Regions from separate parts of the Adlercreutzia muris genome, predicted to be linked through region 2. Evidence: predicted binding sites of a transcription regulator. Region 2 holds the regulator's gene; the other holds the start of a gene.

Region 1 (12,247 bases), on a different contig from region 2:
GCGATTTCGTGCTGGCCAACCGCGACCGGCACTACCGCAACTTCGGCGTCATCCGCAACGTGGAAACGTTGGAAGTCACCCGACTTGCCCCCGTGTTCGACACCGGCTCGTGCCTGTGGTCTGATGCCGAGTTTCTGGACGTGCCCGGCGATTTCCTGTACATGGCCAAGCCCTTCAAGGCGGCCGGCATGCGCCCCGAAGATCAGCTGCGCCTGTTCGAGGGCCACTTCGGCTGGCTCGACGTCGCGAAGCTGGCCGACTTTCCCGACGAGGTGCGCGCTATCTTGAGCCGCAACCCTAACATTCCCGAGCACCGCATCGAGCGCATAGCCCGCGCCGTGGAGCAGAAAATCGACCTGCTGGGCCGTATCGCGAAATAGGCCCCTCCTTGTCGCAGGAAATCTGGCAGCTTCAGGCCGCTTGCCGTACCGCCTATTGCCTCGTTGCAAGCAGGCAACAGGCGGCTATGAGCAGAAAGGAGGCTCCCTTGGGAGCCTCCTTTCTGCGATCGGGAACGGAATGGGCGCTCGCGGACGCGCGACCGGTGTGACGGGACCTACTCTCCGCCGGCAACGGAGCCGGCCGGCGCACCGGCGCCGCGGCCGCTGCCGAGCCCGGCGCGACCGAGGTCGTAGTTGGTGAGCAGCAGCTCGGCGTCCCGGGCGATGGAGTCGCGCTTGCGGGGCGCGGGAATGGAACCGGTGCCCTCGTTGAACACCAGCTCCTCGCCGTCCTCGCCCACGGTGACGTCCACCACGCTGCCGCTCGTCCAGCGGCCCTCCAGGATCTGCTCGGACAGCGGATCCTCCAACAGGCGCTGGATGGCCCGGCGCAGCGGGCGCGCGCCGAAGGCGGTGTCGGTACCCTCGCGGGCCACGAGCTTCTTGGCCGCCTCGTCCAGGTTGATGGTCATGTTCTGGGCGATCATGCGCTCGCGCAGCTCGGCCACCATAAGGTCCACGATCTGCACGATCTCGTCCTCGGTCAGGCTCTTGAACACGATGATCTCGTCGATGCGGTTCAAGAACTCGGGCCGGAAAGCGTTCTTCAGCTCGTGCATCACCCGGCTCTTGATCTCCTTGTCGGAAAGCCCGTTCTGCCCCGAGTTGGAGAAACCGAGCGTGGTGGTGGTCGTGATGTCGCGGGCGCCCACGTTCGACGTCATGATGATAACCGTGTTGCGGAAGTCAACGGTGCGCCCCTGGGCATCGGTCAGGCGACCCTCCTCCAGGATCTGCAGCAGGATGTTGAACACATCCGGGTGGGCCTTCTCGATCTCGTCGAACAGCACCACCGAATAGGGGCGCTGGCGCACGGCCTTGGTGAGCTGGCCGCCCTCGTCGAAGCCCACGTAGCCCGGAGGCGAGCCCACCAGGCGCGACACCGTGTGCTTCTCCATGTACTCGGACATGTCGAAGGACAGCAGCGCGTCCTCGGAGTTGAACAGGAACTCGGCCAGCGACTTCGCCAGCTCAGTCTTGCCCACGCCCGAGGGGCCCAGGAAGATGAACGAGCCCGCCGGGCGCTTCGGGTCCTTCAGACCGCTGCGGCTGCGGCGGATGGCCTTGGACAGGGCGGTCACGGCCTCGTCCTGGCCGATGATGCGCTCGTGGAGCACGCCCTCCATGCGCAGCAGCTTCTCGGTCTCGGCCTCGGTGAGGTTGCTCACGGGCACGCCGGTGGACATGGACACCACGTCGGCGATGTCCTCCACGGTCACCTGCTGCACGGTCTTGGAGGTGTCCTCCTCCCACTGCTTCTCGGCCTCTTCGCGGTCCTTCTTCACGGCCTCTTCCTCGTCGCGCAGCTCGGCGGCGCGCTCGAAGTTCTGGTCGCCGATGGCGCGATCCTTCTCGGCGCGGATCTTGCGCAGCTTCTCATCGAGATCGCGCAGCTCCTTGGGCAGGGTCATGTTGCGGATGCGCATGCGGGCGCCGGCCTCATCCATGACGTCGATGGCCTTGTCGGGCAGGTAGCGGTCCTGGATGTAGCGGTTCGCCAGCTGCACGGCGGCGGTCAGGGCGTCGTCGGTGAAGTGCACGCCGTGGTGCGCCTCGTACTTGTCGCGCAGGCCCTCCATGATGCGCACGGCCTGCTCCTCGTTGGGCTCGTTGATGGTGAGCGGTTGGAAGCGGCGCTCCAGGGCCGAGTCCTTTTCCAGGTGCTTGCGGTACTCCTCCAGGGTGGTGGCGCCGATGATCTGAATCTCGCCGCGGGACAGCGGGGGCTTCAGAATGGCGGCCGCGTCGATGGAGCCCTCGGCCGAGCCGGCGCCGATGATGGTGTGGATCTCGTCGATGAACAGCAGCACGTCGCCGGCGTCCATGACCTCCTTGATGACCTTCTTCAGGCGCTCCTCGAACTCGCCGCGGTACTTGGAACCGGCCACGAGCGCCGACACGTCCAGCGTGATGAGGCGCTTGCCGCGCAGGATGTCGGGCACCTGGTTGCTCACGATGAGCTGGGCCAGCCCCTCGGCGATGGCCGTCTTGCCCACGCCGGGCTCGCCCAGGATGAGCGGGTTGTTCTTCTGGCGACGGGACAGGATCTGCATGACGCGCTCGATTTCCGAGGCGCGGCCGATGACCGGGTCCAGCTTGCCGTCGCGGGCCTTCTTCGTGAGATCGGTGCCGAACTCGGTGAGCATGGAATCCGACGAGGCCGGCCCGTCGAAGCCGGAGCGACCCGCGTAGACAGGCGACTGGCCCACCAGATCGTTCAGGGCGCCGCGCACATCATCGCCGGACACGTTCAGGCGACCGAGCACTTCCAGAGCCGTGCCCTCGCCCTCGCGCACGATGCCCAAGAGCAAGTGCTCGGTGGAGATGTAGGACTGGCCCATCTGCATGGCCTCGCGCAGGGAGTTCTCCAGCACGCGCTTCACCCGCGGCGTGAAGGACAAATGCCCCGACACGTCGGCGTCCTCGTCGATGGTGACCACCTGGCGGATGGCCTGCACCACCCCATCGTAGGTGACGTTCAGGCGATCGAGGGCCTGGGCGGCCAGGCCGTCCTTCTCCTGGATAAGGCCCAAGAGAATATGCTCGGTGCCCACGTAGGGCTGATGGAGCGCACGCGCCTCATCCTGAGCCAGGACCAGCACTTTGCGTGCTTTGTCCGTGAATTTCTCGAATGACATGGTTTCCTCGTTCCTTCGTTGGTGCCCCGCGGCAAAGGTTCTCTCTCGCTAGCAGACAGGCCGGGCACGAAATATAGTTCCCGAGCAGTTTAGCACTCACGCGGGCGAATTGCTAAAGCATGGTGCCGAGAAGGGCTGTTTTGTGGGCACGTTGTGAGGGGAAGCGACGCCACAGCCACGCTATCCCCGCCGATCGCCATCTGAGGCAGCCTCGCCCTCGCCAGCGGCCCCTTCCCCTACGCCCGCGCGTTCGGCTTCATCGCGGTCGTCTTGGCGGGCGTCTTCGCGGCGCACGTCGCGCTCGATCTTGCGCAGGTTCGCGTTCTGGAACTCGGCCACGAAGCCAGCGGAGAAGATACCGCCGGGAATGGCCACCAAGGCCACGGAGAGGAACATGATGACGGAGCCCACGATGCGCCCGGCCGGCGTAATGGGCACCAAGTCGCCATAGCCGGTACCGGTGATGGTGGTGACGGCCCAGTACACGCCCGACAGCAGGTTGTTGAACTTGTCGGGCTGGGCCGGGTGCTCGATCTCGTACATGACCACACTGGAAACGACCACGAGCAGGGCGATAACCAGAAAGGCCGCCACAATCTCGTGGTAGTGCTTCGCGATGACGCGGCCGATAGTGCGCAGGCCCCGCATGTAGCGGGAAATCTTCACGAGGCGCACCAGACGCACCACATTGATGACGTTCAGCAGCACGGGCGTGACGGGCACGAACCAGGCCACCATATTCGGCCCGAAGGAGAGCAGATCAATGAGGCCCCAGGGCGAGCAGATATAGCGCAGCCGCGCCCGGGCCGGCGTGCAGTTGCCGAAGGCCAGATCGGCAATCCAGATGCGGGCGAAGTACTCGACGCAGAAGCAGACCGTGGAAAAGCGGTAGAAGCCGGCGACCACGTCGGCCGTGACGGGATCGAGCCCCGGCTGGGTGGACACGAACACCACCACCGCGTTCAGCAGGATGAGCACGAACAGCGCCCCGCCCACGATGCGGGCCGGCCAGCTGGCACGGCGCAAGTTCTCCAGCGCGTAGAACGTCTCGCGCTTCAGTTCGTTGGTGTGGGCCAGCTTAAGCCGCCGACGGAACCGCTCGGCGCGCTCGCTCTCCCGATGCCGCCCCATGGCCGCACCTCCTCTCGCGCCAGATCGGTCGTCTCTTTCGCATTTGCCTCTCGCTGACGCCTATTCTAGAAACAGATGGGCCCGCGCAGCTCAGCACGGACCCATCTGTAGGTAAGTTGGTAACTGTTCGCTTAGTACAGCTTGGCGCCGGCGGGGATGCGGTCGTCCACCATGAGCAGGTTCAGGCGCTCCTCGGGCTCGCCGTCCTCGCCCGGCACTTCGTGCACGGCGCTGATGATCATGCCGCACGAGTCGATGCCCATCATCTTGCGTGGCGGCAAGTTGGTGATGGCGATGAGCGTCTTGCCCACCAGCTCCTCCGGCTCATAGTAGGCGTGGATGCCCGACAGGATGGTGCGGTCGGCCCCGGTGCCGTCGTCCAGGGTGAACTGGAGCAGCTTCTTGGACTTGGGAACGGCGATGCACTCCCTCACCTTCACGGCGCGGAAGTCGGACTTGCTGAAGGTGTCGAAGTCCACCTCGTCGGCGAACAGGGGCTCGATGACCACGTCGGCGAAGTCCATGGGAGCCGCAGAGGCCACTGGGGCATCGCCCGTCGGGGCCGCAGCCTCAGCTGCAGACGGAGCCGCGGACGCAGCGTTGCCACCCACCGGCACTTCATCCTTCATGTGAGGGAAGAGCAGCACGTCGCGGATGGAGGGCGCATCGGTGAGCAGCATGACCATGCGGTCGATGCCGATGCCCACGCCTCCCGCCGGCGGCATACCGTACTCCAGGGCGCGGATGTAGTCGGCGTCGAAGCCCATGGCCTCGTCGTCGCCCATGTCCTTGGCCTCCACCTGAGCGCGGAAGCGCTCGGCCTGGTCCACCGGGTCGTTCAGCTCGGTGAAGGCGTTGGCGTATTCGTGGCCTAAGATGAACAGCTCGAAGCGCTGGGTGAGCTCGGGATTCTCGGGATCCTTCTTCGCGAGCGGGGAAATCTCCAGGGGATGATCGATGACGAAGGTAGGCTGGATGAGCTTCTCCTCGGCCACGGCCTCGAAGATCTCGCTGATGAGCTTGCCCTTGCCCCAGGCCGCTTCCGCATGGCCGCCGTGCTTCTCCAGAATGGCCACGAGCTCCTCGCGGCTGCGCTTGAAGGATACCTCCTCGCCGGTGTGCTCGCTGGCCAGCTCCATCATGGAGGCGCGGCGCCAGGTGCCGGACAGGTCCACCGCCGTGCCCTGGTACTCGATCTGCAGGCTGCCGCAGGCGGCCTCGGCCGCGGCCTTGATGCAACCCTCGGTGAGATCCATCATGCCGTCCAGGTCGCTGAAGGCCGCGTAAGCCTCCATGGTGGTGAACTCGGGGTTGTGGTACGGGTCCATACCCTCGTTGCGGAACTGGCGGCCGATCTCGAACACCTTCTCGAAACCGCCCACGAGCAAACGCTTCAACGGCAGCTCCGTGGCAATGCGCAGGTAGTAGTCGCGATCCAACGCGTTGAAGTGCGTGATGAAGGGCTTCGCGTTCGCGCCGCCGATGATGGCGTGCAGAAACGGGGTCTCCACCTCGTAGAAGCCCTCATCCTCCATGTAGCGGCGAATGGCCGACACGATCTTGAAGCGGCGCTCGAAGGTAGTGCGCACCTCGGGGTTCATGACCAGATCCACATAGCGCTGGCGGTAGCGGGTCTCCTTGTCCGTGAGCCCGTGGAACTTCTCGGGCAAGGGGCGCAGCGACTTGCTCATAAGCTCGAAAGAGTCCACGGCCACGGACAGCTGGCCCCGGCGGGTGCGCATCATGGTGCCGGTGACGGCAATCCAGTCGCCCACGTCCAGATCGCACAGATCGGCGAAACGCTCCTCGCCCAGGGCGTTGATGCGGCAGAACAGCTGGATGTCGCAACCGGACTCGCGCAGCTCCAAAAAGGCGATCTTGCCCTGCACGCGCTTGGCCATAATTCGGCCGGCGATGGTGACCGCATCCTCGGTGGAATCGCCGTCCCCCAGATGAGCGTACTGCTCGTTCAGCGCACCCACGCTGTGGCTGCGCTCGATGGCATGGCCGTAGGGATCCACGCCCGCGGCAATCAGCGCCGAGCGCTTAGCCCGGCGCACCTCGATGGGATCGTCTTCGATTACCTCAGCAATTTCTTCAGCCATATTAGTGCTCGATCTTGACGATGGTCAGCTTGATGTCGCGGCCAGTGGGGCCGGTGGTGGTCACCTCGTCGCCCTTCTTGCGGCCGAGCAGCGCCTGGCCCACGGGGGACTCGTTGGAGATCTTGCCCTCGGCGGCATCGGACTCGGCGCCGCCCACGATGGTGAACACGCGCTCGCGGCCGTTCATGTCCACCGTGACCACGCTGCCGATATTCACCTTGCTCGAGCGCTTCGGCGTATTCACCACGGTGGCCTCGGACAGGATGCGGCTGATCTCGGCGATGCGCGCCTCCATCATGCCCTGCTCGTTCTTCGCGTCGTCGTATTCGGAGTTCTCGGAGATGTCGCCGAACTCGCGGGCCACCTTGATGCGCTCGCCGATCTCGGCGCGCTTCTCGGTCTCCAGGTAGTGAAGCTCCTCTTCCAGCTTCTCCTTGCCTTCCTGGGTCAGTACGTAATTGTCGTTTGCCATGATGATGTCCGTTTTCTCTCTTTATACACTGGTGGTGCGCCCGCACAATTATGCGGGCGCACCACGGATTACCTCGTTATGCGAAGGACGAAAGAGGCTACTCGGCCTTCTTCTTCACGACCTTCTTGACGGTCTTCTTAGGGGCCTCGACCGGCTCCTCGACCACTTCCTCAACGACTTCGACAACCTCGTCATCGTCGGCGGCCTCCTCGACCTCTTTCTGGCCGGCGCCCATGCCATCGCGCAGGTTCTTCACCGTCTTGCCGAGGGCGCTGCCGAGTTTGGGCAGGTTCTTCGGGCCGAAGATGAGCAGAATGACGACCAGGATGATAAGGAGCTCGGGAACTCCCATGCCCAAAATCTTCATGCATTCCTCCGTTGAGTCGGGCAAGCGATGCCTGCCGCTGCTTGTCTCAGGCGCGACGCGACGAACAAACCCCGTTAGCCGTCCCCCGTGAGGCGCTCCTTTGTGCGCGGGCAATGGTAGCACAAACGCCGAGGCCGCGACCGAACTCGCACAAATACTTCAACGATGGGCGCCACGGGGCGCCTGTGGCCGGTCCGGCCCTAGCGCTCGCTTTCCACCAGGTCGATAAGCTCTTGGCGATCGTGCACGTCGAGCTTGCGGTACAAATGACTCAGATGTGCGTTCACTGTGCCCGCCGTCAGGCCCAGCTCCTCGCGGATGCGCGGCGTGGAGCGGCCCTTGGCCACCAGCACGAGCACCTCCTCCTCGCGCTCGGTCAGATTGAAGTCGACCCGCAGCTGATGGCAGCGCTCGCGGAAGGGGCGGCGCCCGAAACGGCCGCCCCCGAGCAGCCGGGCCATGGTGCTCTCGGTGAACAGAAACAGATAGGCGAAGAACAGCAGGCACACGCACAGAAGCGTCACGAGACTCAGTAGCCGCGGGGTGACGGCCACGGTGGACAGCACGAGGGCGCCACCGAAAGTGCCCGCGAGCAGGCCGGCCGTGCAGGAGGCCCAGCCGATGCCGAAAGCGAACAGGGGCGAGAGGCCGTAGAGCCCCGTGAGGCGAGCGAGCACCACCCACATGAGCAGCATCACCACGCAATAGGTGACGACCCCCGCCGCATCGGCCGCGAAAGACCCCGGCTCGAGCAGGGGCAGCAGGAGCATCACGAAGCCGAGGGCGAATACCGAGGTCTTGTAGGCAGCGGCAAAATCGGGGGATGTGGCCGACAGGAGCGGGCCGCACACAATGACGATGGCACCGATGGTGGCCATGAGGAACAGCCACGGATAGGAGCCGTCGCTCACAATAGGCGTCCCGGCCAGGAAGAACGACCGAGCGAAGGATCCGGCCAAGGAGAGCACCCCCAGTGAGAAGACGGCCCGCACCGAGAAAGCGCCCTGGTGGAGCGCCGGCTTCCCCACCTCCTCCGTCGTGCGCCACACGCCGAGACCCTGGAACAGGATGGCGCCGACCCCTATGGGCAGCGCGCTGGTGATGACGACGGCGGCCAGTTTCGGCAGCATGACCGTCAGCGCGAACAACACTGCGGCAAGCAGGAACGCCGACGCCGTCTTCACGGTGACCTCCACGATGTTCAGGCGCCGCAGCACATCGCCCCAGGCGAGATAGAGCACCCCCAAGCCAACGCCGGAAATAGCCGCGGCGATGGAGCACCAGGGCTGGCGGAACACCTCGCTGACATCCACAATGGCGAGCACGATGGTGCTCAGCACGAGGGCCACCGGAGCCGCCCAGCGCAGCACGGGACGCCCCATGGCCCGGGAAAAGACCCCCGCCTGGCCGGCGGCCACCAAGAGCACCGCCACGAGGCCCAAGCTCGAGTAGCCCACCACACTGTTGAAATGGCTCACATCGTTGCGCGTGGAATAGTGGATGGCCGGGCTGAAGAACGTGATGAACTGCCACGCCAGCATGAGCGCCAGACCCCACACCCGGCGATCGAGCACATCGCCAAGGGTCACCGAGCCCCACGAGAGACGGGCATCGGCATCCGAGGGCAAGGCCGGCCCGGCCCCTCCCGATTGTGTCATAAATTCCTCCCAACTCTTTCCCGTCTTCCGAAGCCGGGAAAGCCTCCTTGGCGCGATTCTAGCACAAAAGACGGGAAGCCGGTGCACGCGAACCTGTCATATAAAACATATATCGTCCCAGCTCAAAGCCTTGTTTTCAAAATATAGGAAACGCACGATTTTCTCTGGGAGCCAAAAACGCTACGGTGGCATACGTCGCGAGAGGCGACCCCCGCAAGGCCCAGGGATGCTGCGCTCATGGTTAGTCGATCGAAGGGGAAGGGGAGGTTTTTCGGATGCAGCGGGTGTCGCGGGGATACCGACAAGAGGAGGTCTTATGGCTGAATTCACCAGACGCACGTTGCTCAAGGGCGCCGCCGCCCTCGGTGCCGCAGCGATGCTCGGCGGCTGCGCGCCGCAAACGCTCGAGGAAGACGAGCTGTCCCAGACCGGTGGCGAGGAAGGTCCCGAGCCGGTTATCGAAGTCAAGCACGCCTGGTGCAAGATGTGCGGTCCCGCCCGCACCCACTGCTCCACCCTGTGCACCATCAAGGACGGCCGCTGGGTGCACGTGGAGGGCAATCCCGAGGCCGGCAACAACTTCGGCCGCGGCTCGAAGACGCTGTGCGCCAAGGGCAACGCCGCCATGCACACCGTGTACGCCCCGAACCGCCTGCTGTACCCCATGAAGCGCGTGGGCGAGAAGGGCGAGGGCAAGTTCGAGCAGATCACCTGGGACCAGGCCCTCGACGAGATCGCCGCGAAGCTGCAAGAGCAGAAGGAGCAATACGGCGCCGAGTCCTACGGCGTGCTCTCCCCACAGTTCTACGCGGTGCTCGGCTCCCTCGGCCGCCGTTTCCTGAACGTGCACGGCTCGCCGAACTACCTGCACTCCGCCATCTGCAATTCCCAGCGCATGTTCTCGCGCCTGGTCACCCTGGGCGGTCCGGAGCACGCGAAGGCCACCGACACGGCCCCCGGCCAGCTGGACAAGTGCAAGCTGCTCGTCGTGTGGGGCTACAACTCCGAGAACTCCGCCATCAACCAGGGCAACCCCAACAAGCGCCTGGATTCCCAGGAAGGCGGCATGACGGTCATCGACATCCGTCCCATGCAGGAGGGGCTGGGCTCCCACGCCGATTACTGGCTGCCCGTCATCCCCGGCACCGACGGCGCCTTGGCCCTGGCCTTCCTGAACGTCATCATCGGCGAGGATCTCTACGACCACGACTTCGTGGAGAACTGGTGCCTCGGCTTCGACGAGCTGGCCGAGCACGTCAAGCAGTTCCCGCCCTCTTGGGCCGCCCCCATCACGGGCATTCCCGAGGAGCGCATCATCGAAGTGGCCCGTCTCATGGGCACCACCAAGCCCATGGGCATCAACATCGGCAACGGCATCGGTGACCAGTCGGCTGACGGCCACTGGACCGTGGCCTGCGCCTGCCTCATCGAGGCCATCACCGGCAACCTCGGCATCGCCGGCGGCGGCGGGGCCGGCATGGTCATGCCCGAGCCGCTCATCAAGACGAAGCCCATCGATCTTTTGAGCGACCGCCTGCCGGCCAGCGAAGAGGACACCGCCAACGGCTGGATGCCCGGCGTGGCCAAGCTCGTCGGCCCCGAGACGCCCCGCTGGTTCCAGGACATGGTGACCCAGGAGTCCGGCCCCACCACGGCCTACAACAAGGGCATCCAGTCCATTCTCAGCGAGAAGCCCTATCCGCTGCGCTTCATCTTCGCTCAGTCGTCCAACCCCATGTCCGCCACCCGCCAGCCCAAGACCGTGGCCGAGGCCCTGAAGAAGCTCGACTACTACGTGGTGATGGACGTGGCCTGGAACTCCTCCTGCGACTACGCCGACATCGTGCTGCCGGCCACGACCCAGTACGAGTCCACCGACCAGTTCGCCACGAAGAACTCTCCGGCCGGCACGTTTATCGGCATCAACCAGGTGATCTCCGAGCCCGTGGGCGAGTGCCGCAGCGACTGGCAGTACTATCTGGACCTGGCCGTGAAGATGGGCTACGGCGTCGACTTCTGGAACGGCGACATCGACGCCATGCTCTCCGAGCAGCTGGACGGCTCCGGCGTGACCCTGGAAGAGCTGCGCGAGAAGGGCGGCATCTTCAAGGAGCGCACCGACGGTGCCAAGCCCACCGAGCCGGAGTACCAGAACTACGAGAAGATGTTCGCCACGCTGCCCCAGGGCAAGGTCCAGTGCGTGAACGAGTGGATCGGCGGCAAGCCCAACGCCGACGACACGGGCACGATCGAGCGTCTGCCCGTGTACAAGGGCGCACCGGAGAGCCTCACCGGTACCCCTGAGATCGCTGCGGAGTACCCGCTCGTCATCTCCGACGTGCACGCCTACCGCCTGTGCAACCACAGCTACTACCATGACGTGCCCTACCTGCGCGAGCTGCAGCCGGAGCCCTGGGTGAAGATCAACCCGGCCACGGCGGCCCAGTACGGCATCGCCGACGGCGACTGGGTGCTCATCGAATCGCCCCACGGCTCCATCAAGATGGTAGCCCGCTTCTTCGAGGCCATCCAGCCCAACGTGCTCATGACCAAGCGCGGATGGTGGGAGCCCTGCGACGAGCTGGGTCTGCCCGGCTACGGCAGCCTGGACGGCGGCAGCGAGGTCAACGTGCTGTACGACGACACCATTGCGAACTACGACGGCTTCACTTCGGCTATGGCGAAGCAGACGCTCGTCAAGATCTCGAAGAGTGAGGGGTAAACCATGGCTGAACAGTACGGATTCTACGTCGACACGAGTCGCTGCATCAAATGCTGGGCCTGCGTGGTGGCCTGCAAGCAGTGGCACGAGATTGAGGCCGGCACCGTGTCGCGCCGCAACGTGGCAGAGACCGTCGAGGGCACGTTCCCCGACGTGAAGCGGAAGTTCGAGTCCCTATCCTGCATGCACTGCGAGAACCCCCTGTGCGTGGCGAACTGCCCCACCGGTGCGGTGAGCAAGCGCGAGGAAGACGGCGTGGTAGTCGTGGACGATACGGTCTGCATCGGCTGCAAGACCTGCGAGCAAGCCTGCCCCTTCGGCGTTCCGCAGTATGTGGAAATGGAAGGCGAGGGCTTCAAGATGGACAAGTGCGACACCTGTCTATCCATCGGCCGCGAGGACGACCAGCCCCACTGCGTGCTGACCTGCCCCGTGCAGGCGCTGCACTTCGGCCCGCTCTCCGAGATGGAGGCCCTGGCCGCTGAGAAGGGCGGCGCACGCATGGAGGGCGAGACCGCTCCGAGCGTGTACGTGTCCTAAGCTCCCCCTAGCCGGGCTTTCGGGCCCGGCATCCCGACGGGCGCCGCTCCCCCTCCCCCTGCGGCGCCCGTGCTTTTTGCCTGTACGAGGCGGCCCGGAGCCACCTTTGGCGC
Region 2 (12,247 bases):
GGTAGGCCCCTCGATGCCGCGGAAGCGCTCGTTCAGCTCGGCGATGGTGGCATTGTCCACGAAGCTGATGGACACCTCCGAGTTGGCGGGCTTCCCCTCGTCCTTCAGGACGAACTGCGCCAGCGATGCCAGGGGAAGCTCGGCGAGGCGGTCTTCGCCGTGGTTGAAAGTGATCAGGATGTCCATGGGAATCAGGCCTTTCCCGTCGCGCGCTCGTAGGCTGCCACGATGGTGGCGACAAGGGAGTGGCGCACGACGTCCTTTCCGGTGAGATCGCAGAACGCGATGTCGTCGATGCCCTCCAGAATGGAGCGCACCTGCACGAGGCCGCTTATGCCCCGTGGAAGATCGATTTGGGAGATATCGCCGGTGACGACGATCTTTGCTCCGTTGCCGAGGCGGGTGAGCGCCATCTTCATCTGCTCGGGGGTGGTGTTCTGGGCCTCGTCCAGAATGATGAAGGCGTCGTTCAAGGTGCGGCCGCGCATGAACGCGAGGGGCGCGATCTCGATGACGCCGGTCTCGATGAGGGCGGCGGCGCGCTCCATATCGAACATGGAGTACAGGGCGTCGTAGAGGGGGCGGATGTAGGGATCCACCTTCTCGAAGAGGGTGCCGGGCAGAAAGCCCAGGTTCTCGCCGGCCTCCACGATGGGACGGGACAGCACGATACGGCCCACTTCCTTGCGCTTCAGGGCCGCCACCGCCATGGCCATGGCCAGATAGGTCTTGCCCGTGCCGGCGGGCCCGATGGCGAAGGTGACGGTGTTCTCGCGGATGGCATCCACGTAGTGCTTCTGGCCGGCGGTTCTCGGGCGGATGGCGCGGCCGCGGTAGGACAGCAGCACGTCGTCACGCAAAGCCGACGGGGCGAACTCGGCATGGCGCAGAAGCTCGATGGCCCGGCGCACCGAGTCGGCATCGGGCGCCTCTCCCCCCTCGGCCTGGCGGAACAGGTCGGTGAGCAGCGCCGTGAGCTGCTGCACCTCGATAGGGTCGCCGGCCAGGGACACCGTATTGCCCCGCACGGTGATGCGGGCATCGAAGGCCTCCTCCATCTGGTGGAGTATCCCGTCGGCCTCACCCACCACGAGCGCCATATCCACATTAGCGGGCGCCGTGAGCGTTGTCTGCTTGGAATCAGTCATGTTCTTTATTGTACCTCATCTTGTGCGCTTGCAACAGAACCCCTCGGAAACAGGGCATGAGGCGGCCCCTAGCCTGCGGTGCGTTCTTCTTCCACGAGGTTGATGAGCTCCTGCTGGGAGTGAACCTCGAACTTGCGGTAGACGGCCTTCACGTGGCTCTTCACCGTCTCGTCGCCGATGACGAGCTCCTTGCGAATGAAGGCGCGATTGCGGCCGCGGGCCAAGAGCTGGAACACGTCCTGCTCGCGGGAGGTCAGGCGGTGGCGCCGGGCCAGGGCCTCACAGGCCTCGTCCAGTCCTGTCCCTGCGGCAGGCCGCGCCTCTTCTTCCATGGGGCGCACGAAGCCCCAGCCCGTGGAGGCGGAGCGGTTTCCGAACACGAACAGGCTCACGAGCAGGATGAGGAAGATCACGAGGGCGGCGAGCATGGCCAGGGACAGGTCGCTCGCCAGGAAGGGGTGGCTCACGTCGGCCGCCACGGACCCGGCGAACTGGCCGAGCTGGATGGCGAGCAGGCCCCAGGCGGCCATCCAGGCGGCGGGCACCTCCTCGCGAGCGGCGAGCACGGCCCAAATGGCCCACAGCACGATATAGAAGTACTGGTAGCCGAACTGGTGCACCGCCGTTCCGATGATGGAGAGGGGCTCGTGCAGGGGCAGGAAGAGGAAGCCCGCGGCCATGGCCGGCAGGGCCACCTGGTAGGTGAGGTGGTCGAAGTCCATCTTGAACACGGCGCTGGTGATGTAGAAGGCACCGGCCGCCCCCACGATGGCCACGATGTTGAGAAGGTCGCGCAGATTGATCCACCCCGCCCCCACGGGGGCCATGAGCCCTTTCATGAGCCCGAAGGACAGGCCGAAGAAGAAAGCCACGAGGATCATGACGAGGGGCAACCGCGCTGCAACGGGCAGGTTGCGGTACTTCTGGGGCACCCGGGGCAGGCGACGTGCCTGGCGCCGGTAGCAGGCGATGCTCATGAGGGGAAGGGCTGCCACAGCGAGGTGCGCGGCGGTTGCGGGTAGGGCAAGCAGTACGCCGTAGGCCCCTGCGGCCATGATGATGGCGGCAACGAAGACCCGCATGAGCCGGCGCGGGCCGTACTCCACGAGCCGTTCGCCCCACAGCACCACAATGCCACCGCTGCCCACGCCCGTCAGAACGGCCCCCACTAAATAAAGGGTGGGCGCCGAGCTCGGATCCACGAGGCCTGGCAGCAGGGAGACGCACAGAGTGCCCAGCGCGGTGAGAACCGCCGCTTCCCAGGGCACGACCCGCAACTCCGAGAGGGGGTTGCGCACGCGGGCAAGCAGCAGAAAGGCCGCGATGGACACCACGTTGGCGAGCAGGGACACGACCCAGAGCGGTTCGAGCATGGTGCCCGGAGTGAAGGCAGCGGCGCCCAGCTGCGCTCCCTCCTCGTAGAAGCGGCTGCTCCAGAACACGCACCAAATCCACGCCCAGTGGGCGGCGAAGCCGAGCACGTCCGGCGAGAGCCAGTGCTCCCGAGAAAACTTGTTCTTCATGGTCTATCCCTCCGCCGACATTATAGGGGTTTGGAAGTCGCCTCCCCTCAGAGCCAGGAAAAACGTCTCCCCCTGGGAGGGGGATATTGGGTATGAGGGAGACGTTTCCCCCTGCCGACGGGGAGATTCGCCCGAGCCTTTGCGCTTGAATCGGATCAGCTGCCCAGCGCAGCCGGCAACGCTGCCGAGGGCCCCGCCGAAGGGAGCGGGGCGGGGGCGATGTCGCATTCGTGGCGCCGAGCCTCGGATGGGGAGGATTCTTAAAGGAGGAATCATGACCAAGGAACAGAGCAAGAGCGGCCTTTCCCGCCGCGCATTCTTCGGTCTGGGGGCCACTGCGGCCGCCGGGGCTGCCGTGGCCGGGCTCGCGGGCTGTGCGCCCCAGACGCCCGCCGAGAGCGCCGCAGGCAGCGAGACGCTGTCCCAGACCGGCGGCATGCCCATGGCCGACAACGGCGCTTCGGCCGGCCCCGACACCCAGGGCCTGCACAGCTGGGAGATCGCGCCAGAGCCCATTCCCGCCGACGAGATCACCGCGACCGAGGACACCGACGTGCTCGTGATCGGCGCGGGTCTGGGCGGCTGCTGCGCCACCCTGGCCGCTCTGGAGGAGGGCGCGAAGGTCATCACCATCGACAAGAACAGCGAGCAGGCCATCGCCCGCGGCGTGCATATCGCCGGCTTCCACACCAAAGTCCAGGCCGACCTGGTGAAGCAGGGCCTGCTGGAGGAGCCCGACTACGTGCACGTGGTGCGTCGCTGGATCAACTGGGCCCAGGGCCGCGTGAAGGAGCCGCTGCTGTGGGAGTACGCCCGCAAGTCCGGCGCCTGCTTCGACTGGCTCTACGACATCGCCAAGGGCCAGGGCCTGGAGGCGCTTTTGTGGGACGGCTACTACAAGGGCCCCGACTACACCGAGTATCCCGTCACCCACATCTTCTACAAGGAGGGCATGCTGGAGGAGACGGTGAACTTCACCTTCTACCAGGGCTCCGGCGTGGGCGACGTGTACGGCAACGCCGTGCTCGTGCCCGCCCTGTACGACGCCATCGCCGCCAACGGCGGCGAAATCCGCTGGGAGACCAAGTCCGAGCGCCTCGTGCGCGACGGCGAGGGCCCGGTGACCGGCGCCATCGTGAGCACCCCCGAGGGCATGGTGCAGATCAACGCCAAGTCGGTCGTCATCGCGTCGGGCGACTACGCCGCCGATGACGAGATGTTCCAGTACTACGCCCCCATGACCGCCTACGCCATGGACGCCCGCTACTACAATCCGCCGGACTGCGACACTGGCGACATGCACAAGCAGGCCATCTGGATCGGCGGCGCCATGCAGCGAAGCGAGCCCCACGCGGCCGTCATGCACCTCGACTTCGGTGCGGCCTCCTACGGCTTCCTCCACGTGAACTGGGAGGGCAAGCGCTTCAAGAACGAGGACGTGAACACCCAGTCCAAGTCGGTCACCAAGGCCCTGCAGACCCAGAAGGAGGCCTGGACCATCTACGACGCCAACGGCCTTAAGGCCGTGAAGCAGCAGATGGATGCCGGTCTTGGCGGCGGCCTGCAGTGGGGCCAGCTGACCCAGCCCGTGGGTGGCGAGTACAACCTGGAGGCCCAGGAGATCGTGCTTCAGGGCGAGATCGAGAGCGGGCTTACCCAGACAGCCGACACCCTGGAGGAGCTGGCCGGCCTCATGGGCGTGCCCGCCGAGAACTTCGTGGCCACCGTGGAGCGCTACAACGAGCTGTGCGATCTCGGCAAGGACCTCGATTTCGGCAAGCGCCCCGAGGTGATGGCCAAGGTCGTGGAGCCGCCGTTCTATGCCGGCAAGCTGGAGGCCGACCTGCTCACCATGTGCGGCGGCCTGCGCACCGATCTGGAGACCCACGTGCTCGATGCCAACGACCAGCCCATCGAGGGCCTCTACGTCTGCGGCTCGGCGGCAGGCGACTTCTTCGGCGCGGGCGACTACCCCACCTATGTGCCCGGTATCGGCCACGGCCGTTGCGTGACCTTCGGGCGCATGGCTGGCATCAACGCCGCCGGCGGCAACGCCGACGAGAAGATTCCGGACTTGGATCTGTTCGCCTAAGGCAACCTCGACTGGGACGAACCCAGCCCTGCCATACCCTCCCTCTTGAGCCCCGCAGGCACCAAAGCCTGTGGGGCTTTTGCCGTTTGATGTCCAAGACGTATGATGCGCTTTGGTTGACGAACTATCTCGAAATTGCACGAAATCGCGAGTTATGAGCGTCTGAGGGCGTCCCGGCACGCGAGATCTGCGACATTAGAGGTTGCGGCGATATTCCGACCAGACGTTTTCGTGGAAGGTGCCGTGGAATTCAGCTCTTCGCCGGCCCCGAGACGCTCATAACTCACGATTTCGCGCAGAAACGGGGGTGTTCGCCGACCGAGGGGGATCCTCGCAGAGCACAAGCCGTAATTACGGGTGCCCCTTGCTCAAGGGTGTCGCGACCCCCCGTGGCTACCCTATTTTTACCGGAACAAGAGAGCCGATAGCGGCACCGACGGGCGCGGGCATCTCGTGGTAGCTCTCGGTAGTGGCATGGCCGGGGCGCTCCACGAGGGCAAGCTCGACCGCGCCCGCACGCGCGGCGCGGTCGGCCGCGGCCAGTTCGTCGGTCAGGGTGCGCAAGCGGGCCGCCCGGGCGGCCTTTTCACCGGGAGGCACCTGGTCGGGGCGCTCAGCCGCCGGCGTTCCCTCGCGCTGCGAGTACGGAAACACATGAATCTTCGCGAAGCCGATGTGGCGGGCCAAGGCGCAAGTGTCCTCGAAGTCCTGCTCGGTCTCTCCGGGAAAGCCCACGATGATGTCGGTGGTGAGCGCTATTTCGGGCACCATGGCGCGCAGGTAGTCCGCAAGCTGGCGGTACTCCTCGGCGTCGTAGGGGCGGCCCATCTCCCGCAGCACCTTCGACGAGCCCGATTGCAGGGGCAGGTGCAGATGGCGGCAGAGGCGCCCCCTGGCCTCGGCGAGAAGGCCGATGAGGTCCATCGACACGTCCATGGGCTCGACCGAGCCGATGCGGAAGCGGCAGGGCGGCTCGCCCGGCGCGTGCAGCTCGGCCGTCTCGGCGAGCAGACGCAGGCAGAGGTCGGCCAGATCCAGGCCGTCGGCGTCGTAGGATCCCAGGTTGATGCCCGTGAGCACGATTTCCCGCACCCCGGCCCGCGCTAGGGCTACGGCCTCGACCGCCACCTCGTCGGCATTCCGGCTCGTCGCGCGGCCGCGGGCTACGTGCACGATGCAGTACGTGCAGGCGTTGTCGCAGCCGTCCTGTACTTTGATGCCGATACGCGTGCGCCCGTCGGCGGGCAGCACCGCCTCTGCGCCCTCAGGCGCCGCGAGCCCGGCAGCGCGGTTGCCGGTAGAAGGAGCCGGCCTCTCGGGTGCAGCCAGCTCGCCCTCTTCCGCCGTGCGGTCGTCGCGCTGCGCGCGAGTATCGAGGGGGGAGCCCCCCGCGGGAGGTCGTGACGGGAATGCGCCCTCTTCCAAATAGAGCGCCATGCCGGCTTTCGGGACTACGGTCACGCGGCTTCCCAGGGCCTCGTATGACGCCGCGTCGATTTCCGTTGCGCAGCCAGTAACGACAACGGGCGCTTCCTCGTTGGCGGACAGGGCGTGGCGCACGGCCTTACGGGTCTTCTTCTCGGCCTCGCCGGTGACCGTGCAGGTGTTCACCACGATGAGATCGGCCTCGGCCACAGGCGACGGCGCTCCCCCGCGTCCGGCGAGCAACCGCTCGAAGCCATCGGCCTCCACGCGGTTCACCTTGCAGCCCAGGTTCACCACGGCGAAGCGGAAGGCGGCCCTACGCATCGGCGATCTCCGCCGACGGGAACATCGCCGCGAAGCCCTCGGCCGCTGGCGAGGGGGCCGGGAGAACCGTCCCCGCATCTTCTTCGACCCGCTCGATCTCAGCCCTCTCAGGGCCGTTCCCCATGGCGCCGAGCTCGTAGAGCGCCAGGGCCGGGGCCACGATGCCCGCCGTCTCGGTGCGCAAGATAGAGGGCCCCAGCGTGACGAGGCGGGCACGGGGGTTGCTCGCCAGAAGCGCGCGCACCTCCTCTTCGGCCAGGCCGCCCTCGGGGCCCACCACCACAGCGATGCGGGCATCGTCCGCAGGGGTGCGCGTGGCGGCGAGAGCGCCTTGGATCGCTTCGCGTAGGCTCGCGCTGCCGGGCGCCTCCTCCCAGCACACGAGCACGGCCGTGGCGCCTTCGAGCCGCGCGCAGGCCTCCCCCACGGTCGCCGGCTCGCTCACCTCGGGAATGCGAGCCTGCCCCGACTGCATAGCCGCGCTCTTGGCGATGGCGCGCCAGCGCTCGGTCTTGGCCGCGGCCTTCTTGCCGTCCAGCTTCACCACCGAGCGCCTGCAGGTCAGGGGCACGAAGGCCGCCACGCCCACCTCGGTGGCATGGCGGATGACCGTCTCCATCTTGTCGCCCTTGGCCAGGCCCTGGAGCAATATCACCTGAGGACCTTCCGCGGGCGCCTCCTCGTGACGGGCGATGGAGACGAGCGGCAACCCGTCGGAGATATCGATGATCTCGCACTCGAAGTAGTCGCTTGCCCCGTCGATAACGGCGATGTGCTCGCCCGCAGCCAGGCGCAGCACCTTCGCGTGCTTCGCGTCGTCGGCCGCCAGCCGCAGTGGAAACACCGCCTCCGTCTCGGCAGCGAGCACCTGGTTCTCTAGGAAGAATCGCGGTAGGGACATGGACCGCTCCCCTATTCGAAGATATCCCGCAGCTTCTGCAGCGGCGAGCGCTTCTCATCCACGGTCTCGCCCATCTCGGCGGCCAGTTCCTCCAAAAGCTCGCGCTCGCGCTTGGAGAGCTTCGTGGGAATCTCCACGTCGATGTGGGCGAACAGGTCGCCCCGCATGTCGCTCTTCAGGCGCGGCATGCCGAAGCCCTTTACGCGCACCACCTGGTCGTTCTGACACCCCTCGGGGATCTTCACCGTGACCTTCTCGTCCTCGAAGATGCCGTCGATCTCGATATCGGCACCGAGGGCCGCCTGCACCATGGGCACCACGAGCTTGCAGTGCAGGTTGTCCCCGTCGCGCTCGAAGAACTCGTCCGGGGCGATGCGCACGGTGACGATGAGGTCGCCGGCCGGCGCGCCCTGCATGCCCGCCTCGCCGAAGCCGTGGATGCGCAGCTGCTGGCCGTCGCGGATGCCCCGGGGAACCTCCACCGACACGCGCTGGCGGTCGGGCACGCGGCCCTGGCCCTCGCACTCGGGGCAGGGGTTCTCGATAATGGTGCCAGTGCCGTGGCATTCGGGGCACGTGGTGGCCGACTGCATGTCGCCGAGGAAGGTGTGCTGCACGGTGACGACCCGGCCGCGGCCGTCGCATTCAGGGCAGGTGACCTCCTTGCCGCCCTCGCCGAGGCCCGTGCCGTCGCAGTCGGGGCACGGCGCCAAGCGATCATAGACGATCTCCTTCTTCTCGCCGGTGGCCGCCTCCTTCAGGCTGATGCGGATGCCCACGCCCATGTCGCGGCCGTCCTTGCGCACCTGGCGTCCGCCCCCGGCCGCCGCGCCGCCGAAGAAAGTGGAGAAGATGTCGCCCATGCCGCCGAAGCCGCCGCCGAACAAGTCCTCGAAGTCGATGTTCACACCGCCGTAGGGGCCCGCGCCGCCCGCAGCCCCGGGCACGGTGCCGAAGCGGTCGTAGGCGGCCTTCTTCTGCGGATCGCTCAGCACGTCGTAGGCCTCGTTCAATTCCTTGAACTGGTCTTCCGCATCGGGCGCCTTGTTCACATCCGGATGCAGCTCCCGGGCGCGGTGGCGGAACGCCTTCTTAATCTCGGTTTCGGAGGCGTCGCGGGAGACGCCGAGGATTTCGTAGAGGTCCTTCGTTGCGGCCATAGTGGAACGTCTTGCCTTTCTGATGGGTCGTACAAAAGTCGGTGGCGCCGCTAGTCGTCGCAGAGCACGCTCTGGGCGGCGCGCACGGCGCGGATAGCGTTGCCGTAGTTCATGCGGGTGGGGCCGATAACGGCGACGACGCCCTCGCTGTCGCCGCGGCCGTAGGAACAGGCCACGATGGAGATGCCGGCCAGCTCCGAGGCAGGGTTCTCCCGTCCGATGCGCACCATGACGGGGCTTTCCCCCTCCACCGTGTCGTCGAAGGTGTGCAGGAGCACTTCGTCGTCCTCGAGTACCTCCATGACCGGCAAGAGCGCCTTGGCGTCGCTGAACTCCGGTTGGCGCAGAAGAGACGAGATGCCGAGGCTATGGGCCCGGTTCCCGTCGCTCACGCCGAGGCACTCCACCACCTCGTCGATGACGAGTTGCACGAGGGGATCGCGCAGGGCCTCAATGGCGCTCGCGTCCAGAGAGCGGCGCACGTCCCGGGCCGACTGGCCCACGAGCAGCCGGTTCAGCAGGTTCTGGGCCGCCGCCAGCTCATCGGATGTGACCTCTTCGGAGAAGGCGACCGTGCGGTTGGCCACCTGGCCGTCATCGGCCACCACGATGATGATGGCCTGCCACACCGACAGGGACACGAGGGTGATCTGGCAAATGCGGCCGGCGAAGACCGAGGGGGCCATGACGATGGAGAGACAGTCGGTGAGCCGCGCCAGGGCGGCGGATGTGCGCTCCATGAGGGCATCCAGCTCGCAGGCGGCCCCGCGCAGCTCGTCCATCATGGCGGGATGGGGCCGCTCCTCCTCGGCGAGGCCCGACGAGAGCAGCTCGTCGACGAAGGTGCGGTAGCCGGCATCGGTGGGCACACGGCCGGCCGAGGTGTGGGGCTGCTGGATGAAGCCCGCGTCCTCCAGGGCGGATAGGTCGTTGCGCACCGTGGCCGGGCTCACGCCGAGCCGGTGGCGCTCGGTGAGCGTGCGCGATCCCACGGGCAGCGCGTACTCGATGTAGTCCTCGATCAGCGCGCGCAGCACCCTCTGGCGTCGCTCCGACAGCATGGCCGCTCCTTTCGCTTCCCCGCCGGCGCCCCCCTGCGGGCGCGCCGTTGTTGACGCTATTTTAGCAACCAAGCGGCGAGAGTGCTAACGAAAGGGCCGATCTCGACGCAAGCGACACATGGGAGCAGGCGGAAGGCGCGCAGGGGTCCACGGCTCCCGCCGCCCGACCCAGACGGCACCGGGCCGGTCGCGGCCACGGCCTCAGGGCGCCAAATCCAGCAGGCGGCCGTAGAGCTCGTTGCCACAGAGCCAGCCGCGCTCGGTGGGGCGCCAGCGGCCGCCCCGGTGCTCGGCGAGGCCGAGGGCCGCCAGCTCGTCGAAGACGGCCGCCACCGCCCCGGCGCCGATGGTCGCCGCCGCCCGGGCGATGCGCTCGTCGGAGACGCCCTGGGCCATGCGCATGGCCAGCATGAGGTCCTCGGCCGCCATCTGCCGCGCGTTCAGGTCGTCCACCACGCGCCCGTCCTGCACCCGCATGCGGCGCTCGGCGTTCTGGGTCATAGTCGCCGCCGAGCGGCCGAGTCCCAGGTAGGGCACGCCGGTCCAGTAGGCGGTGTTGTGGCGGCTCTCGAACCCGGGGCGGGCGTAGCTGGCCACCTCGTAGCGGATAAAGCCGGCCTCCCCCAGGATGCGCTCCGCTGCCTCCATGCACGCAGCCTCCACATCGTCATCCGGCTCGGCCATCTCGCCGCGCATGACGGCGGCATCGAAGGGCGTGTGCGGCTCGATGGCGAGCGGGTACACCGACACGTGGGTCACGCCCAGGGCCACGGCCTCGCGCACCGAGGCCTCGAAGGAGGCGAGGCTCTGGCCGGGGATACCACCCATGAGGTCCACCGACACGTTCCGGAACCGCTCCTGGGCCACGCGCACCGCCGCGCGGGCCGCCTCGGCGTCGTGGGCTCGCCCGAGGATGCGCAGCACCTCGTCGTCGAAGGACTGCACGCCGATGGACAGCCGGTTCACCCCGAGCGCCCAGATGTCGCGCACCATGGGCGCGGTCAGGCTCTCCGGGTTCGCCTCCATGGTGCACTCCACCTCGGGTTCCAGGTGCATGGCCGTGGAGAGCGCGTACAGCAGCATGGACAGCCGTCCCATGCCGATGTGGCTCGGCGTGCCCCCGCCGAGGTACACCGTCTCTATCTGGCCGAGCTTGCCCTCCCGAGAGGCGCGCCGCAACTGGAACACGAGCGATTCCACGTACTCGTCGATGACCGGCGAGTCGCGCTCGGTGGCCGCGGTGGCGAAATCGCAGTACCCGCATCGCTTCACGCAGAAGGGAATGTGCAGGTAGAGGGCTTTGTAGGGATCATAGGGCATAGAATAGTCTCTTTTCTAGCAACGCAGCTGACGCGACACCGGGTGCCTCAACCGAGCGAGTTCCGCAGCGACGAGAACAGGACTAGATGTCCTGTTCTCCAAAGCGAGGACTGTCTGAGCGAATTGAGGTATCCGGCGGCGCGTCAGCGGACAGATCACGAGTGCTCCTGGGCAATGAGCAGCAAGTCGCCGAACACCTGGTTGAAATCGTCGAGCGTGGTGCAGTAGTTGATGCGCCCGCGGGCCGCGGCGGCGCCGGGCAGGCCCGCCATATACCACATGGCGTGCTTGCGCATGCGCACGATGTTGCGCCCCTCGCGGTGGGTGAGCAGCTCGGCGTGGCGCCGGGCCATGGCAATGCGCTCGTCCACCGTGGGCGGCGCAGGCTCGGGCAGGCCCGCGAGCGCAGCCTGCACCTGGGAGAACAGCCACGGGTTGCCCTCGGCGCCCCGGGCGATCATCACGGCGTCGCAGCCGGTTTCCGCCGCCATGCGCACCGCGTCGGCGCCGCAGCGCACATCGCCGTTGCCCACCACGGGCACGCCCACCGCCTCCCGCACCCGGGCGATAACGCCCCAGTCGGCGGCGCCGCGGTACAACTGCTCGGCGAACCTCCCGTGTACGGTGACCCCATCGGCGCCAGCCTCTTCCATAGCCCGAGCGAAGGCTGGGGCCGTCTCATCGCCCTCGGCCCAGCCGCGGCGAAACTTCACCGTGACGGGATGCTCCACGGCTCCCTTCACGGACCGCACGATGGCAGCGGCCAGCTCGGGCTCCCGCATGAGGGCCGAGCCGTCCCCCTTCGACACGATCTTGCGCGCAGGGCAGCCCATGTTGATGTCCAGATAGGCTAGGCTCTCCCCCATCTCCTGCTCGATCCAGGCAGCCTGGGAGGCCATCACGTCCGGCTCGTGACCGAACAGCTGCACGGCCACCTGCTTCTCGCCGTCGGCCAGAGCCAGCAAATGGCGCGTCTTCTCGTTGGCGAAGGAGAGCCCCTTGGCCGACACCATCTCGGTGAAGGCCATGTCGGCGCCGGCCTCGCGGCACAAGGTGCGAAAGGCGATGTCGGTCACGCCGGCCATGGGGGCCAAAAGCACCCGGTACTTCCCGAACAGTCCGTCCATGGCCTACGCCTGCCCCGAGCGTAGGGAAGCGAGGAGCGCGCAAGGGGCGCCGACGGGGGCCGCTTCCCATACTGCGGTCGCACCGACGAGGGCCGCGTATATGCCGAACGCCTTTCCCATGGCAGCCTACAGGATGCCGAACAGCAGCAGGGCCGCCATGGCGAAA

Evidence for each region. The regulator HrcA, encoded in region 2, represses chaperone genes, less so after heat shock. The targets are predictions, from matches to a motif close to TNTTAGCANNCNNNNNNNNNGNNTGCTAANA.
Region 1: a site for HrcA is predicted at 3,227-3,257, ahead of AAK988_RS10415 (ATP-dependent Clp protease ATP-binding subunit). Genes of this name have one in related genera too.

Annotation. Positions count from the first base shown of each region.
Region 1 is NZ_JBCLQK010000013.1:35,309-47,555, forward strand. It holds gene AAK988_RS10410 (hypothetical protein) at 1-380, shown strand, start outside; gene AAK988_RS10415 (ATP-dependent Clp protease ATP-binding subunit) at 557-3,139, opposite strand; gene AAK988_RS10420 (ion transporter) at 3,320-4,270, opposite strand; gene lysS (lysine--tRNA ligase) at 4,402-6,375, opposite strand; gene greA (transcription elongation factor GreA) at 6,377-6,847, opposite strand; gene tatA (twin-arginine translocase TatA/TatE family subunit) at 6,945-7,214, opposite strand; gene AAK988_RS10440 (helix-turn-helix transcriptional regulator) at 7,415-8,872, opposite strand; gene AAK988_RS10445 (molybdopterin-containing oxidoreductase family protein) at 9,189-11,594, shown strand; gene AAK988_RS10450 (4Fe-4S dicluster domain-containing protein) at 11,598-12,134, shown strand.
Region 2 is NZ_JBCLQK010000010.1:75,841-88,087, reverse strand. It holds gene ybeY (rRNA maturation RNase YbeY) at 1-186, opposite strand, end outside; gene AAK988_RS09675 (PhoH family protein) at 192-1,148, opposite strand; gene AAK988_RS09670 (helix-turn-helix transcriptional regulator) at 1,217-2,671, opposite strand; gene AAK988_RS09665 (FAD-dependent oxidoreductase) at 2,946-4,763, shown strand; gene AAK988_RS09660 (MiaB/RimO family radical SAM methylthiotransferase) at 5,157-6,512, opposite strand; gene AAK988_RS09655 (RsmE family RNA methyltransferase) at 6,505-7,413, opposite strand; gene dnaJ (molecular chaperone DnaJ) at 7,425-8,573, opposite strand; gene hrcA (heat-inducible transcriptional repressor HrcA) at 8,624-9,634, opposite strand; gene hemW (radical SAM family heme chaperone HemW) at 9,836-10,954, opposite strand; gene dusB (tRNA dihydrouridine synthase DusB) at 11,110-12,081, opposite strand; gene AAK988_RS09630 (hypothetical protein) at 12,208-12,247, opposite strand, start outside.